3 regions of the Ensifer sp. ENS09 genome follow, and region 2 is predicted to be linked to each of the others. Evidence: predicted binding sites of a transcription regulator. Region 2 holds the regulator's gene; each other region holds the start of a gene.

The links. Region 2 encodes LexA, which represses DNA repair genes until DNA is damaged. Its sites were predicted from a motif close to TGTTCNNNNTGTGTTCNG; they were not measured.
Region 1: ruvC (crossover junction endodeoxyribonuclease RuvC) is a predicted target of LexA. The motif match lies at 3,454-3,471, and genes of this name have one in related genera.
Region 3: IB267_RS33555 (ImuA family protein) is a predicted target of LexA. The motif match lies at 1,782-1,799, and genes of this name have one in related genera.

Annotation. Positions count from the first base shown of each region.
Region 1 covers NZ_JACVBP010000006.1:191,314-196,760, reverse strand. Annotated here, with positions in the region: gene IB267_RS27685 (MBL fold metallo-hydrolase) at 1-298, shown strand, start outside; gene IB267_RS27680 (hypothetical protein) at 317-799, shown strand; gene IB267_RS27675 (YebC/PmpR family DNA-binding transcriptional regulator) at 885-1,631, shown strand; gene IB267_RS27670 (HAD hydrolase-like protein) at 1,703-2,332, shown strand; gene IB267_RS27665 (LLM class flavin-dependent oxidoreductase) at 2,343-3,344, opposite strand; gene ruvC (crossover junction endodeoxyribonuclease RuvC) at 3,515-4,027, shown strand; gene ruvA (Holliday junction branch migration protein RuvA) at 4,094-4,711, shown strand; gene ruvB (Holliday junction branch migration DNA helicase RuvB) at 4,808-5,447, shown strand, end outside.
Region 2 covers NZ_JACVBP010000001.1:299,272-304,718, reverse strand. Annotated here, with positions in the region: gene IB267_RS01590 (hypothetical protein) at 118-720, opposite strand; gene IB267_RS01585 (hypothetical protein) at 839-1,567, opposite strand; gene IB267_RS01580 (hypothetical protein) at 1,796-2,092, shown strand; gene lexA (transcriptional repressor LexA) at 2,330-3,052, shown strand; gene IB267_RS01570 (hypothetical protein) at 3,143-3,475, opposite strand; tRNA gene IB267_RS01565 (tRNA-Cys) at 3,685-3,758, opposite strand; gene IB267_RS01560 (thermonuclease family protein) at 3,911-4,645, opposite strand; gene IB267_RS01555 (hypothetical protein) at 4,867-5,160, opposite strand; tRNA gene IB267_RS01550 (tRNA-Asn) at 5,320-5,394, shown strand.
Region 3 covers NZ_JACVBP010000007.1:169,324-174,770, forward strand. Annotated here, with positions in the region: gene IB267_RS29635 (DNA polymerase Y family protein) at 1-922, opposite strand, end outside; gene IB267_RS33555 (ImuA family protein) at 807-1,760, opposite strand; gene IB267_RS29640 (metallopeptidase family protein) at 1,930-2,364, shown strand; gene IB267_RS29645 (DUF1737 domain-containing protein) at 2,600-2,806, opposite strand; gene IB267_RS29650 (CoA ester lyase) at 2,803-3,708, opposite strand; gene IB267_RS29655 (hypothetical protein) at 3,834-4,088, shown strand; gene IB267_RS29660 (glyoxalase/bleomycin resistance/extradiol dioxygenase family protein) at 4,298-4,714, shown strand; gene leuD (3-isopropylmalate dehydratase small subunit) at 4,870-5,447, shown strand, end outside.

The sequences.
Region 1 (5,447 bases), on a different contig from region 2:
CGGCCATCTGCACCATGAGCTCGACGACATCCACTATGGCCAGATCGGTCGGCTTGATGTGCTGATGGTGCCTGTCGATGGCGGCCTGACCATGGGGGCGGAAAGCATGAGCCGGGTCGTCAGCCGGCTGCGCTCGTCACTGATTCTGCCGATGCATCGCCGCGGCCCGCCGATCGAGGCTTTCCTCGACATGTTCGGCGACGACTACGACAAGCGTTATGCGGACAGCGCCGGTATCAAAGTATCCCTGCGTTCCTTGCCAAGCAAACCACTGATTTATATTCTCAAGGGCGTTTGAACATCCTGGGATCGCCCGATGAAGTTGCTCGTGGTTGGCGTATCGCTCTTTCTCTCCTTTTCAACTCTTGCCGAGGCCGGTGGCGTGCCGCCGCCGCGCATGCCGTCTCCAGAGGGACAACAGCCGCAAAGCCAATCGGAGACCGCGGTCAAACCGGCAACTGAGCAGGAGATTTTCGCGATGCCCTCGGGCAATATCGGCTGCATCTATACGCCGGCTGGCGGCACGTCCGTCTATCAGCCCGCCGACGGTGGTCCGGAACTGGCCTGCGATATCGTCGCGCCGCGTTATGTCAGGGCGACACTTGGCCGGGCGGGGGCCGCCACGATCAATCACGCCGTCGGCGATCCGAGTTGTTGCTCGGTCGGAACCGTTCTCGACTATGGACAAAGCTGGTCGCGCGGGCCGTTCTCCTGCGTGTCGGAACGCACCGGTCTTTCCTGTCGTCGTGACGACGGGCACAGCTTCCTCCTCAGCCGCGCGCAGGTCTCGGCCAACTGAAAAACCGCCCCCCGGCTGGACGGAAAGCGGCAATAAAACTATAAGGCGCCCCATTCCATTCAAATTAATGCATGCAGAGGGTGCCATGGCTGGCCATTCACAGTTCAAGAACATCATGCACCGCAAGGGCCGTCAGGATGCGGTGCGCTCGAAAATGTTTTCCAAGCTCGCGCGCGAAATCACGGTTGCCGCCAAGTCGGGCATGCCCGATCCCGCAATGAACGCGCGCCTGCGCCTGGCGATCCAGAACGCCAAGGCGCAGTCGATGCCGAAGGACAACATCGAACGGGCAATCAAGAAGGCCTCCGGCGGCGACGCGGAGAACTACGAAGAAGTCCGCTACGAGGGTTATGGCCCGGGCGGCGTCGCAGTCATCGTCGAAGCCTTGACCGACAACCGTAACCGCACCGCCTCCAACGTGCGCTCGACCTTCACCAAGGCCGGCGGCGCGCTCGGCGAAACCGGCTCGGTCTCCTTCTCCTTCGATCGCGTCGGAGAGATCACCTACAAGCTCTCCGTCGGTGACGCCGACAAGGTGATGGACGCGGCAATCGAGGCTGGCGCCGACGACGTCACCACCGACGAGGACGGCCACACGATCATCTGCGGCTTCGAAGCGATCGGCGAAGTCTCCAAGGCGCTCGAAGACGCGCTCGGCGAAGCCGAAACGGTCAAGGCGATCTGGAAGGCCCAGAACACCGTTCCGGTCGACGAAGAAAAGGCACAGTCGCTGATGAAGCTCATCGACATCCTTGAAGACGACGACGACGTCCAGAACGTCTACTCGAACTTCGAAGTGTCGGACGAGATCCTGGCGAAGCTGTCGGCCTGATTGGGGCGACCGTCGCTTGAAGATTTCCTACCCGCGTCCGAAAGGGCGCGGGTTTTTCTTTGGATGGCCCGATGACCTATCAGTTCGCGATCTTCGATTTCGACGGCACGCTTGCCGATACGGCGGCAAGCTTCATGACGGCGTGCAATGCGGCTGCGCGGCGCTACGGTTTCCGCGAACTCTCTGTCGAGGAGTTCCAGTCGTTGCGGGCGATGGGCAGCCGCGAGATCATCGCGCAACTCGGCGTGCCCGTTTGGAAATTGCCGCAGATCGCCACCTTCATGCGCCGGGCCATGGCAGCGGAAGCCGCAAGCGTCCGGCTGTTTCCGGGCGCCGCTCAGCTTCTCTGGAAACTGAAGGCGGCGGGCATCGGCATTGCGATTGTCAGCTCGAATGCGGAAGAGGGGATTCGTGCCGCGCTCGGCGAAGCGGCTGCGACTGTCGATCTCTTCGAATGCGGGGCCGCGCTCTTCGGCAAGGCGCAGCACTTCAAGCGGGCGATCAGGCACTCCGGCCTCGATGCGGCTCGCATCCTGGCGATCGGCGACGAGGCGCGCGATATCGAGGCGGCGCGAAAGGCCGGTGTGGCGGCAGGGGCCGTCGCCTGGGGCTATGCCGACCCGGTTTTCCTGCAAGGGCTCGGGCCGGATCGATTCTTTGCCAATCTGGAAGAGATCGCACCCGCCTTCGGGGCGATCTGATCGGCCCGCCTCAGGCCGCCTTGGCGAGATCGCGCTGAGCGTCGGCGAAGAGGCGAAGCGAATTCAGCCGCGCGTCCATGTCGAAGATCGGCATCGAGATGATCAGCTCGTCGGCCTTCGTCTGTTCCAGGAACGCCCCGATCTTGCGCCGGATCGTCTCGGGCCCGCCGACGACCGCATACATCATCGAATGGTCGACGAAGATCTTCTCGTCGTAGCTCCACAGCCCATCCATCGACTGGACCGGCGGCGGGAACTGCCCGCGGGCATTGCGCCGCAGCGCCACGAAGGATTGCTGCATGGAGGTGAAGAGGTAGTTCGCCTCCTCGTCCGTTTCGGCGGCGACCCCCATGACGCCGACCATCACCTGCGGCTTGGCAAGGGTCTCGGAGGGCGTGAAGCGCTCGCGGTAGATCTCCAGCGCCGAGAGCAGCATGTCGGGTGCGAAATGCGAGGCAAACGCGAAGGGCAGGCCGAGCATGCCGGCGAGATGGGCGCTGAAATGGCTGGAGCCGAGCAGCCAGATCGGCACATTGGTGTCGGCGCCCGGCACGGCGATGATCTTCTGGTCTTCGGCGACCGGGCCGAGCAGCGCCTGCAGTTCGACGACGTCGTTCGGGAAGTTGTTGCCGCTCGCTTCCATGTTGCGGCGAAGCGCCTGGGCGGTGCGCATGTCGGTGCCTGGAGCGCGGCCGAGACCGAGGTCGATGCGGCCGGGGTAAAGAGCGGCGAGCGTGCCGAACTGCTCGGCGATGACAAGCGGCGAGTGGTTCGGCAGCATGATGCCGCCGGAGCCGACGCGGATCGTCTTGGTGGCAGCCGCCACATGCGAGATCACGATCGAGGTCGCGGCACTGGCGATACCCTTCATGCCGTGATGCTCGGCCAGCCAGAAACGGGTGTAGCCGTTCTCCTCCGCCGCCTGGGCCAGTCGGCGCGAATTCTCCAGCGATTGGGCGACGCTGCCGCCTTCAGTGATCGGGGAAAGATCGAGGACGGAGAAAGTCGCCATGGCAAAGGCCTTCATTGAGAGAAATTGATGCAAGGCTATGTAAGCTCAATTTTCCTCAATCCAAGGGCGCTGCCGAAGAAAACCTGAGTCCGCGTCTCAACTGTGCGTATGTTTTTGTTTTGTTCACTTTTTGCTGGCAGCGTCCGGGCTGACATCATAGGGTGAAATCCATGCAGACCACGATTCGTATCATCGGTATCGATCCGGGGCTCCGCCGTACCGGCTGGGGCATCATCGAGACGCTCGGCAATTCGCTGCGTTTCGTTGCCTCGGGCACGGTGACCTCGGATGGTGACATGGATCTCGCCTCCCGACTTTGCCAGTTGCATGACGGGCTTGCCGAGGTGGTGCACGGCTATCAGCCGCATGAGGCGGCGGTCGAACAGACCTTCGTCAACAAGGACGCGACGGCGACACTGAAGCTCGGCCAGGCGCGCGGGATCGCCATGCTGGTGCCGGCACGCGCGGGCCTGAGGGTCGCCGAATACGCGCCGAACGCCGTCAAAAAGGCGGTGATCGGCGTCGGCCACGGCGAGAAGCAGCAGATCCACATGATGCTGAAGGTTCTGATGCCGAAGGCCGAGTTCAAGGGCAACGACGCGGCGGACGCATTGGCGATCGCCATCTGCCATGCCCACAACCGGCAATCGGTGACGAGCCGGCTTGCCGCATTGATGGCGTAGTTGCGCCCGACACGATAATTTCCGATGGTCCGGGGACCATCCAGAACCCACCGCGAGAGACGCCACATGATCGGCAAATTGAAGGGTACCATCGACGAGATCGCCGAGGATCACGTCGTGCTCGATGTGCATGGCGTCGGCTACGTTGCCTTTTGCTCGGCGCGCACCTTGTCCAGGCTCGGGTCTGCCGGCGAGGCGGCTATCCTCTTCATCGAGACCTATGTGCGCGAGGACCAGCTGAAGCTGTTCGGCTTCCTGACAGCGTTGGAGCGGGAGTGGTTCCGTCTGCTGCAGAGCGTGCAGGGGGTCGGCTCGAAGGTGGCGCTGGCCGTGCTATCCACCCTGACGCCGGGCGAACTGGCCAATGCGATCGCGCTGCAGGACAAGACCTCCGTCTCCCGTGCGCCCGGTGTCGGGCCCAAGGTGGCGGTGCGCATCGTCACGGAACTGAAGAACAAGGCGCCGTCCTTTGCCGGCGAGATGTCGGCGTCGATCGGCCTCAAGCAGGAGCTTGGCGAGGGCGTCGCCTCCGCGCCGGTTTCCGATGCGGTTTCGGCGCTCACCAATCTCGGCTACTCGCGCGACCAAGCGGCCAATGCCGTTGCGGCGGCCCTGAGGAACGGCGGCGAAGGCGGCGACAGCGCCAAACTCATTCGCCTGGGCCTGAAAGAACTGGCGCGATGAACGCTTGCCTTGGCCGGGTGCAGAAGGCAGAACGCATCGTGCCCGGCATGATGACGGGTTGCAGCGCTGAGCTGCCCGACCGAATGGAACGAACGCATGACTGACGCCGCACGCCTGATAACGCCGGAAAAGCGCGGTGAAGACATCGATGCGACCATGCGCCCACAGACGCTGGACGATTTCACCGGCCAGGCGGAAGCGCGCGCCAACCTGAAGATCTTCATCGAGGCCGCAAAGAACCGCGGCGAGGCGCTCGACCATGTGCTCTTCGTCGGCCCGCCCGGTCTCGGCAAGACGACGCTGGCGCAGATCATGGCCAAGGAACTCGGCGTCAATTTCCGCTCGACCTCCGGTCCCGTGATCGCCAAGGCCGGCGATCTCGCAGCCCTGCTCACCAATCTCGAAGAGCGCGACGTGCTCTTCATCGACGAAATCCACCGGCTCAATCCGGCGGTCGAGGAAATCCTCTACCCGGCGATGGAGGACTTCCAGCTCGATCTCATCATCGGCGAAGGCCCGGCGGCACGGTCGGTGAAGATCGATCTGTCGAAGTTCACGTTGGTGGCGGCGACCACCCGGCTTGGCCTTCTGACGACGCCGCTTCGCGACCGTTTCGGCATTCCGGTGCGGCTCAATTTCTACACGGTCGAGGAACTGGAATCGATCGTCCGGCGCGGCGCCCGGCTGATGGGGCTTGGCATGACCGACGACGGCGCCCGCGAGATCGCCCGTCGCG
Region 2 (5,447 bases):
ACTGGATCAGCGGCTGATTTGTAAGCAGATCGCAAGTTCGCGTTACTCTGGGGATACCACTCGTCCCGGCCACCGCCCGGCCTTCGCGCAACAACGCCCGCTCACGCGCCCCTGTTTTCAGAGGCTGAACGGATCCCGTGCCGAGCGTTTCTCGCTCGGTGCATTGAACGGATCCGCCTTCTTCTCCTTGGACTTGCGGCCTTCGTCGGCGATGATCTCGTCGACTGCCTTCTGGCACTTCATCAGCTCTTCGGCCGCGGGGCCAGTGCCGCGCAGGCTGAGATTGGCGATCACGCGATCTTCGAACGCGATGGCCAGGCCCCGCTTGCGCACGAAGCCCGTCAGGAACTCGGCGTCGGTGACGTTCACGAACAGAAACTTTCCGCTCGCATCGCCAGCAGCGGTCGCCGAAGCGCTCCAGGGCTCGGTCTTGTCGAAGCGGAACGTCAGGTCGTATTCCTTGCCGACCTCGAGCGACCGCCAGTCGTCGCTGGCAAAGCTCATGTAGAGCGGCGACTCGGAGCCCTTGGGATAGAACCCGAGCCGCAAGGTGACGCCGCCGTCGAATTCCGACGATATGAAGCAGGAGCCCTCCATCGAGGTGTCGGATGCAACGGTCCAACCGTCGACGTCCTTCCACTTGATGATTTCGGACTCCTCGGCCGCGGCCGATCCCGCGGCGATCAGACAGCTTACCAATCCGACCAGCAATCTACGCATGCAAAACCCCCGTTTGCCCGCATTTTGATAGGTACCCGCGCCGCTGTCGAGGGTACCGAGCCCGATACCAGCAACATTTTAGGAATATTCACCTCTCTGCGGAAAGCGGACGCGCCCATCACATGGCGAAAGGATCTTTCGACGACTTGGTCTGGCCGCCACCGGCAAAGGGATCGTTGTTCGGGCCAGTGCCACCGGCGCCGGCAAAGGGATCGTTCGCTGCCCCCTGCCCGCCGTTCGGGATCAAGGCGCTAACCGCCTCCTGACATTTGAACATCTCGCTCACCGCCTTCATCGAATCGCGCAGGCTGAGGCTCGCGACGACGCGTCCCTCGAAGGCCAGCGCCAACGTGTTCTTGCGAACGAATTCGGTAAAGAAGTCGGTGTTGGAAAAGTTCACGACGAGGGCCTTGGCGCCGGTAAGATCGACGCCGAATGCAACGGCCGGCCACTGGCGACCCCGGTCGAGCTGCAAGGCGACGTCATATTCCCGCTGCGGCTCGATGGATTTCCACTCGGCATTGCCGATCGAAAGAAACGCCAGGTTCGCCGACCCCCGCGGATAAAAGCCGATACGAAGGATTGCGCCTGCATCATAGCTCGTCGCGGCGTAACACGAGCCTCCCAGGGATGGATCGGAACCCACCGTCCAGGCGTTGATCCGCTTCCAGATGTTCGAACGCCCATCTTCAGCAGACGCCGCTCCGGCCGTGAGCAACAGACCGAGCACCACCAACGACAATCTACGCATGCAATTACCCCACTTTCCACGCAAAGTTATCTTTTTTTGACCTCCTGTCGAGACGGTGAAGCCCCTTCCTCGCAGGGATTTTTGCGCATCCCCCACCCCCGACCCTAGAGCCGATACTGCCGGTGCGTTCTTCGCGCGTCGCAAGAGGAACGGTCAAGATGAACTCGAGGTGGAGCGGCTGGCGCAAATCGGACACAGCCTGCAGGCAAAGAGCTGTTGAACACGGCAGAGTGATCGCCATGCTTGCTGGACTTCGGAACGAAAGCACGGTTCACATCGTTTCCCACCATGTAGTGCCACCCCTTCATCAAGTGGACGATTCCCGTGCTTGCCGCCCTGCTTCTCGCTTCGATAGTCGCATCGCCCAATATGCCTGACGTCAAGCTCAGCGCCGCGACGGTGGATGAACTCCAGACCGATTTCGAACGGGCCGTGCCGTGCCATCAGATCGATGGACGCAACGTGTGGAAGGGCGCACTGGCGTTCTACATCCAGTCCTTCGTTTATGACGGCGACACGCCCGTCGCGACCGACGCCGCCGACGCGGTGCTGCCGGAAGACAACAGCGCAGAGACGGTGAAGGAGTTCGAGGACGCCTGCTCGACCTCGCAAGCGACCTAAATCTCTCCTCATAGAGCCCCGTGATTCGCTCGAATCAGCTGCGCGACTGGCGTCATCCGGCGCGATTTTGGCACGCAACCGTCGCCGATAAGCGCCCTGCTCCCGCAAAAGTGACCGATCGGCACCCGCAGAAGCGGCCAATCGCCTGAATTCACGGAATTTTAGGCACTTGCGGAACACATATGGAACAGATAGTGTCTGTTCTTGATTTGTTTCACGCCTCTGGAGCGACGTGCCATGCTGACCCGCAAGCAACAGGAATTGCTTCTGTTCATTCACGAACGCATGAAGGAGTCGGGCGTACCGCCGTCATTCGATGAAATGAAGGATGCGCTCGACCTGGCGTCGAAGTCTGGCATCCACCGTTTGATCACCGCGCTCGAAGAACGCGGCTTCATTCGCCGGCTGCCGAACCGGGCGCGCGCGCTCGAAGTCATCAAGCTTCCGGAAGCCTACGCCGCCGGCCAGCAGCAGCCGCGCAGGGGCTTCTCGCCGAGCGTGATCGAAGGCAGCCTTGGAAAGCCGCCGGCGGCCGCTCCTGCTGCGCCGAAGCCCGCCCCGGTTGCCGAAAGCACGTCCGTTTCCGTCCCGGTGATGGGGCGCATCGCTGCAGGCGTTCCGATCTCGGCGATCCAGAACAACACCCATGACATCACCGTGCCGCTCGACATGATCGGCAGCGGCGAACATTACGCCCTTGAAGTGAAGGGCGATTCGATGATCGAGGCCGGCATCTTCGACGGCGACACGGTGATCATCCGCAACGGCAACTCGGCCAATCCCGGCGACATCATCGTGGCGCTCGTGGACGACGAGGAAGCGACGCTGAAGCGCTTTCGTCGCAAGGGCGCGTCGATTGCGCTCGAAGCCGCCAACCCCGCCTACGAGACGCGCATCTTCGGACCAGATCGCGTGAAGATCCAGGGCAAGCTCGTCGGGCTGATCCGCCGCTACCATTGAATTCCAGGCAGAACGCCGAATCAAAAAAGAGCCTCGCCAAGGAAATTGGCGAGGCTCTTTCCATTTCGGGTGACCTGAAATCCAGATCGCCTATTCGTGGATCGTATATTCGCCGAGCTCGCAGAGATCCTGCGTGTCCTCGGTCGTATCGAGGGCCGAGCCCTCCTCGAATTCGAATCGCATGTCGTATTTGCAGACGTCCCGCCCGTCGGCAATGGTGATCTCCATGCTCTCGCCAGGGTTCAGGACCTGCCGACCGAAAACATCGTCTTCCCACTCATTGACGCCGACCGGCGACGTATAAAAGTTCGTCAGGACCACGCTGGTGTTGTTCTTCAGCTGGAAAACCAGGTCGTCCGCGTGCGCCTCAATAGCGGTCGCCGCAATACACGCCAACGCCGTCAGGATCAGTCTCTTTTTCATTGATGCCATTGCCTCCGTTCTTAATGTTGACGGACGCTACCGATGCGGCTGATCTCAGCGGAGTCATCGTTCCCCCTCTACCGATTTCACCGAAGCGATAAGATCCGACGGAGGCATAGGAGACGTGGCTTGCGCGGACGTGGGGTCGCGAAACGACCCGCGCTGCCCCAGGGCAGAACGTCGAACCAATTTAAACGAGGTGAAAATATTGGAGGCCTCGCCCGGAATTGAACCGGGGTACAAGGATTTGCAGTCCTCTGCGTCACCACTCCGCCACGAGGCCTCACAGCTCGGATAACCAAGCGTTGGCGCGGATTTAGAATGATTGCAGAAAAACCGCAAGAGGCATTTTCTGAAAAACGCGCCGTCGATTTGTTGGATAGATACTTTCCACAGAACGATCGCCGATGTCCGCCGATCGGCTCCCAGTTGATCTCAGCACCAGGGCGTCGGGCGTCCATCCCACGGGCGCACGAGCCCCTCGGAGACAAGCACGCGTCCAAGAGATTGATCGCCACGGGTAACCAGGCGCAGTTTTTCGCCGGCCTTGGCGTCTGATCGCCCGCCTGCCGAAACCAGCTTGAAGTCGCCCGCGTTCAGCAGCTCTCGCAGGCGCTGCTTGGCGTAGAAGCCGCGCGAACGCTCCTTGTCGCAGCTTGCCTGGCGGATTCGCGGCGCGTCGACGTCGGCGACGCGGATCGTCTCGCCATGAAAGACGAAAGTGGCGCCATCGATCACGCAGTTGTCGTTGCGAATGCCACAGAAATAGAACTGGTCGGTGCGGATGGACGCCGTCTTCACCTCTTCATTCGGCCGCACGACAGGGGTAGGCGGCGTGACCCCGACATTCACCGACGGCACGGGTGCGGCCAGAGCGACCTTGGTGACCGGGTCGGGCTTCGGATTCGGCTTGTGCCTGTCCGCCTGATGCGCGACGCGCTCCTGCGCTTCAGGAACGGCACGCGGAGGCTTCGGCTTCGTTTCCGTTCGCGACGCAAATGCCACGACATCGGAAACCACGGGCCAGTGCCGCAACTCGGCGCGATGGTCATAGGCCATGACGCCGCCAAGGGTGAGCGCTGCGGCCAGATACCATGGCGCCATGCCGCCCTGCTTGCTGCTGCTTCTGCCCGAACTGCGGCGTCGACGTTTCGTAGTGGCTTTGGCCATCGGTCCCCATCCTGATTCGAGACCGCATTATGCGTTTGATGCGTTGCCGAAAAGTTTTCGAGGGCACCCCAACAGAAGGGAAGACGGCGACGAACCGGTCATTCGCCTGCGCGGCCACGGCCCTTGTTGAGAGATTCGGAATTGATGCGGGGCGGCCGCGAGGTTTCGAAACCGCCGACCACCCTGCCCTCGACAACAAGATCGATAATTCTGCGCCCGGCTCAGGAACCCTTCGAGGAATTGGTCTTCCCGCGCCATCGCGCCCACCAGACGGCCAGGCGACGACGACGGCGGCGAACCGAGGGAATGTCGTGGGAAAGCACGATCAGGCCCAGCGGTATCATCCAGAAGCCCAGCACGGGCAAGAAGCCTAGAAAACCGCAGAACACCAGCAGCGAACCCAGCAGGATGCGCAAGAGCGGAGAGTCGGGCAGCGCTATGCGCCATTTGCCCAGCACGATCTGTCGTGTCTGCGGATCAATGCCGAAATGCATCTGCTTCCTGTTTTTATTCATCATTCCCTATCCGGCGTGTTTTCCCACAATTGGGGACTTCTCCACAGCCTCGCAACGGAACTTGTCATTTTTTTTGAAAAAAGCGCTTGGCAAATCAGAAAAGCATGCGTATTAGCAGCCTCACTTCTGAAGCGCACAGCACAACAGCGGCGCGGATGATCCCTGGTAGCTCAGCGGTAGAGCATTCGACTGTTAATCGACAGGTCGCCGGTTCGAATCCGGCCCGGGGAGCCACTTTCTAAAAGAGCCATTTGCAGCGATGCGAATGGCTCTTTTTCATTTTGCGC
Region 3 (5,447 bases), on a different contig from region 2:
CGATGCGGAAGACCGCACCGTCGACGCGGAAAAGCAGAAGCTCGAACAGGCGTCCGCCCTCGCCGCGCTTCTCCAGCTCCGGTTTCAGCCGCAGTGCCAGTTCTTCCGCCAGGCCCAATATATCGTCTTCACCCTGGACCGGCTCGCCGAGACGCCGCTCTGCCGAAAGGGCTGCGACCGGCAATCGTGGCGACAGCGGCTCGTCCTCGCGCCCGAGCGCCTGATCGAGACGCAGAAGCAGGGTTGCGCCGAACCGGCGGGCAAGCGGCGCCCGCGGCGCCTCGATGAGGTCGCCGATCTGCTTGAGCCCGACCCGGCCAAGTGTTTCGATCGTTTCCCGCGGCAGCCGGAGTGCTGCCATCGGCAACGGCGCCAGCGCCCGCGCCGCCTCATCCTCGGCAAGGATAGCGTCGGAGCCGAAACGCGCCACCGCCCAGGAGAGCCCGGCGGACGAGGAGATCGCCGCCCGGGCCTCGACGCCCAGATGGAAAAGGCGAGCAAGCAGATCGTCGAGCAGCGCCTTTTCCCCGCCGAGAAGATGGGCGCAGCCGGTGATGTCGAGAAAGAGGCCGCTGTCGCCATCAAGCGCGACGAGCGGGGTGTAACGGCTGCACCAGTCCGCCAGCCCTGCAAGCAGCGCCCGATCGGCGGCGGAATCGGCCGGCAGCACGTCGATCTCGGGACACATGGCCCGCGCTTCGGCGACACCCTGGCCGATGTGAAACCCACGCCTTTCAGCAAAACCATCGAGCGCGACAAGACGCATCGCGCTCTTCACCTTGTCGGCGAAGACGACGGGCGGATGCTCAGGACGCCCGCGGGAAAGCCACGAGTTCCCCCAGCGCTTGCGCGCGACCCGATCGGCCGGAAGATGCGGAAAGGCGAGCGACAGAATGCGCTGGTTGTGGATCTGCCGCAGCAGCGGCTGATAGGGGCTCGACGGGGTAAAGGCGGCGGTCATGGGGGTTCCACTCCAGGAAGAAGCCGAGCGGCGCAGGAGCCCTGCTCTTCTCGGCAATGACGTGAAAGACGGGATGGCCGATGCTGCCGCGAAGCATCGATCCATCCGGTAGCGGTCGCTCGCGCGCCGGCGCCGGCTCGACGAGGAAGCGGAAGAAGGCGCTGCTCGCCTCCTCGTGTCCGGATTGGCGCAAAAGCAGAAGGGGGACGTGGCCGGCGCGCGAGCGCACATGCAGGCGCCGGCTCTCGCTGAGTGCCAGGGCAGCCGGGTTGCCGCGAATTTCGAGAATGACGGCGCAGAAGCTCGGGACGGAAAGTGCAGCCTCGGCGATCCAGAGCGCGTCCTTTATCGTGCGCGGCAGGCTGAAGACGAGGCCGCGGACATCGAGACCAAAGGCCTTCAGACCCAGGCCATAGGGCATGCCCGCCTCGTTGGAAGCCATCGACTGGCTGATCCAGAGAACGGGGGCGGCCGGCTCTCCCTTCTCAAGCCGCGCCCGTTGGCAGAGCACGCCAAGTGCTGCGGCAAAACCGGCGGCAGCACCCGCATCGCGCGTCTCGGCATTGCGGATTTCCGTCATGCCTTCAAGCGGCAGACCGCCTTCGAGAAGATCGTCCAGATCGGGAACGCCGAGCGCCAGCGACTTGCGGCCTGGTTCGTCTTCTTCCCGTTGACGGAAGCCGCCGGGATCGGCCGCCTTGGCGGTGCGCACGACGCCCGGAAGCCGACGGTTTTCGATCCTGGCTATGGTTTCTCGGAGCGAAAGTACCGTCTCCCGCTGCACGGCTGTGTCGGCCATGACGGTCAACTCCCATCAGTATGTTCATGTTATGTTCTATTAGATTCCAGAGCTTCCTAAATGAGTCAACAGCCAATTCTAAGAATTTATTCCTGTCCCTGTGGTCAAGGAATTCAACACTCGAAAAACAAAGGCAAAATCGCTATATGGAGGGCAACAAGGAGTGCCTATGGCCCGCATTGACCAGACCGATGATTGGCGGGAACGCCACGCACCGACGCTTACCACTTTCGAGCAACTTGCGCTGGAGGCCTATGGCCACCTGCCGCAGGAATTCCGCCAGCTGACGACCGACCTTGTCATCGAAGTTGCCGACTTCCCGAGCGACGACGTTTTCGAGGACATGGCGCTGGAAACGCCTTTCGACCTGCTCGGCCTCTTCGAAGGCAGCGGCATCAGCGAACGCTTCACCATGGAAACCGGCCAGTTTCCGAACCGCATCACCCTCTATCGCCGCCCGATCATCGACTACTGGGCGGAGAACGAGGAGACGCTCGGCGACATCATCACCCACGTTCTGATCCACGAGATCGGCCACCATTTCGGCCTTTCCGACGACGACATGGAACGGATCGAGGCCAGCGTCGAGCACGTCGGCGGCTGACGCTTCATTTGCCTATCATCGCGGTGAGGGCTGCCCCCATCCGCCTGCAGGCACTTTGATCCTCGCAGGCGGGGCGAAGGAAACGCGCGGCACCCGCTCGCATTCATACCCAATTCCAGAAACGGGCTTCACGCGCCGACTATTCGCGATGACCAAGCGTCCGTCGCGTCCCCTCTCCCTGCCCTCGGGGAGAGGGTTAGTTCTCGGGTTAAACCCGAGGAGAGGGCTAAACTGCCTACTGTTCCGACAGCTTGATATCCGGGGTGTAATCCTTGCCCTCGACCTCTTTGACCACCGCCTGGCCGCACTGCATGTGCTGCGTATCGGCATTGAAGGCATAGGTGGGCGAGCCGTGCAGGCTCCAGCCCTGGTTCAGCGCCGCCGTCACCTTGTGGCAGAAGGTGGCGTCGTCGGGACCGGTCAGGAAGCGGTAGAGTTTCAAGATCTTGTCTTTCGTTGTTCGATGAGGTCCGCCTTGGCGGCAAGCTTTACGGCCTGGTCGAGATGCAGCCGCTCGACCATGCGTCCGTTGAGATTGATGACGCCCTTGCCGGCATTTTCCGAGAGCGCAAAGGCGGCGATGATCGCGCGGGCCTCGTCGACGGCGATCTGCTCGACGCCGAAGCGCTCGTTCGCCGGGCCGATCTGCGCCGGATGGATCAGCATCTTGCCGTCATAGCCCATGTCGCGGCCCTGCCGGCATTCCTCGTCGAAGGTGGCAGCATCGCGAAAATCGTTGAACACGGCGTCGATGACATCGAGCCCGCCGCCACGCGCGGCAAGCAGGATCTGCATCAGCCAGGGGATGAGATAGGGCCGGCCCGGACGATCCGGAACGCCGGTCTCCTTGCGCAGGTCGTTGAGGCCGACGACGAAACAATCGAGCCTGCCGCTGAAGGTGCGGCCGGCCTCGGCGACAAGAGGCGCGTTGATCACTCCGCGCGGCGTCTCGATCATCGCCCAGAGGCGCAGCGTTTCCGGCGCATCGTTCTCGTCGAGCCAGTCGGCTGCCGCCTGGATATCCGCCGGGCTTTCGACCTTCGGCAACAGAATGGCGTCGGGATTGGCCACAAGCGCTGCAGCAAGATCGCCCTGACCATAGTCCGAGCCGATCGCATTGATGCGGATGACGATCTCGCAATCCGGCCGGCTTGTCGTCAGATACTGCACCAGCGCCGCACGCGCTTCCACCTTGCGCTCGGGCGCAACCGCATCCTCGAGATCGAAGATCGCAGCATCCGTCACAAGTTCCGCGACCTTGGCAAGCGCGCGGGCATTGTCGGCCGGCACGCAAAGCACCGAGCGGCGCAGGCGTACCGGGTGATGTTCGCTCGATTTGTTCATGCTTCAGTTGTGCCCGCCTTTGCCGCGTTCCGCAAGACGAGGCGAACCGCCGCACCCCTTTCGAGGGCCCGCCTCTTGCAAGTCCGAAGGCGAGCCCCCACATCGCCATCAGAAAGGTGACGATTATGCAAAGCATTCGCTCTGTTCTCTTTACGGCCGCAGCCCTGACCATCACGTTCGCGGCCTTTGTGCTTACCGCCTCGTTGGCGCTGGCCCTTGCCGGCATCGCGGCCGTCGTCGTGGTCGGCAGCGCCATTGCCACCCGGCTGAACTTCAGGCCAGCCCGCGCCACCGTGCGCCCGGCTGCCGCAGGTCCCGCCCAGGGCCAGCGCGAGATGCGCATCTGGAACGACGGTCGCGGCACGATCATCGACCTCTAATTCCCTGCGGTCGGAATCGATCTCCAGCGATCTTGGTACCCCGCAATCGGGCCGATCGACGATCGGCTCGAACCCTGTTTGCGTCCCTTGAAAACCGTCGTTCAGCCGGCTGCGATTTTTTTTCGACCCCATGTCGGATCGACCATTCCATGTCCGTCCTTGAGGCAGGCCAGCACGGTCCTGGCTCTTCGAACAGGATGGAGAACGATATGGATACCCAGACGCAGCAGCCGGCACCGGTCCTCAACGGCCTTCTGCCCTATCTTCAGGTCGATGGCGCCACCAAGGCCTCCGAATTCTACCAGCGCGCCTTTGGCGGCAAGGAAGTGGGCCGGCATCCGCTCGACGAGCAGGGCCGGACGATGCACATCCACCTCTACATCAACGGCAGCTCGCTGATGCTGGCCGATGCCTATCCGGAATACGGCCATCCCTTGGAAAAGCCGCAGGCCTTCACCCTGACGCTCACCGTCGAGGATATCGATGCCTGGTGGGACCGTGCGGTTGCCGCCGGCGCCGAGGTGGTGATGCCGATCGAGGTGATGTTCTGGGGCGACCGCTACGGCCAGCTCCGCGATCCTTTCGGCGTTCTCTGGGCCATGAACAGCCCGGTGAAGGCAGGCTAAGTCCCTGCAGACAATCGAAATCCGGACGAAGCTCTCGCCGGGCGGGCATTTTCACCCGCCCGGCGAAGCGTATTTGAACAGATTTTCCTTCATTTCGGCGCAAAACTCATCTAAACGCTAGCGCAACATTCTTCTGAAATCGAAGGCCTGAAGTTATGGAAAAATTCGTCAAGCTCACCGGTGTCGCCGCCCCCCTCCCCGTCGTCAACATCGACACGGACATGATCATTCCGAAGGATTACCTGAAGACGATCAAGCGCACCGGCCTTGGCAAGGGCCTCTTCGCCGAAGCCCGCTACAACGAAGACGGCTCGGTCAACCCGGATTTCGTCCTCAACAAGCCGGCCTACCAGAACGCAAGCATCCTCGTTGCCGGCGACAACTTCGGCTGTGGCTCCTCTCGCGAGCATGCTCCGTGGGCGCTGCTCGACTTCGGCATCCGCTGCGTGATCTCCACGTCCTTTGCCGACATCTTCTACAACAACTGTTTCAAGAACGGCATTCTGCCGATCGTCGTCAGCCAGGCTGACCTCGACAAGCTGATGGACGACGCCTCGCGCGGCTCCAACGCCATCCTCTCGATCGACCTGGAATCCCAGGAAATCACCGGCCCGGACGGCGGCTCGGTCAAGTTCGAGGTCGATGCCTTCAAGCGTCACTGCCTGCTGAACGGCCTCGACGACATCGGCCTGACGCTGGAAAAGGCAACCGCCATCGACAACTTCGAAAAGAC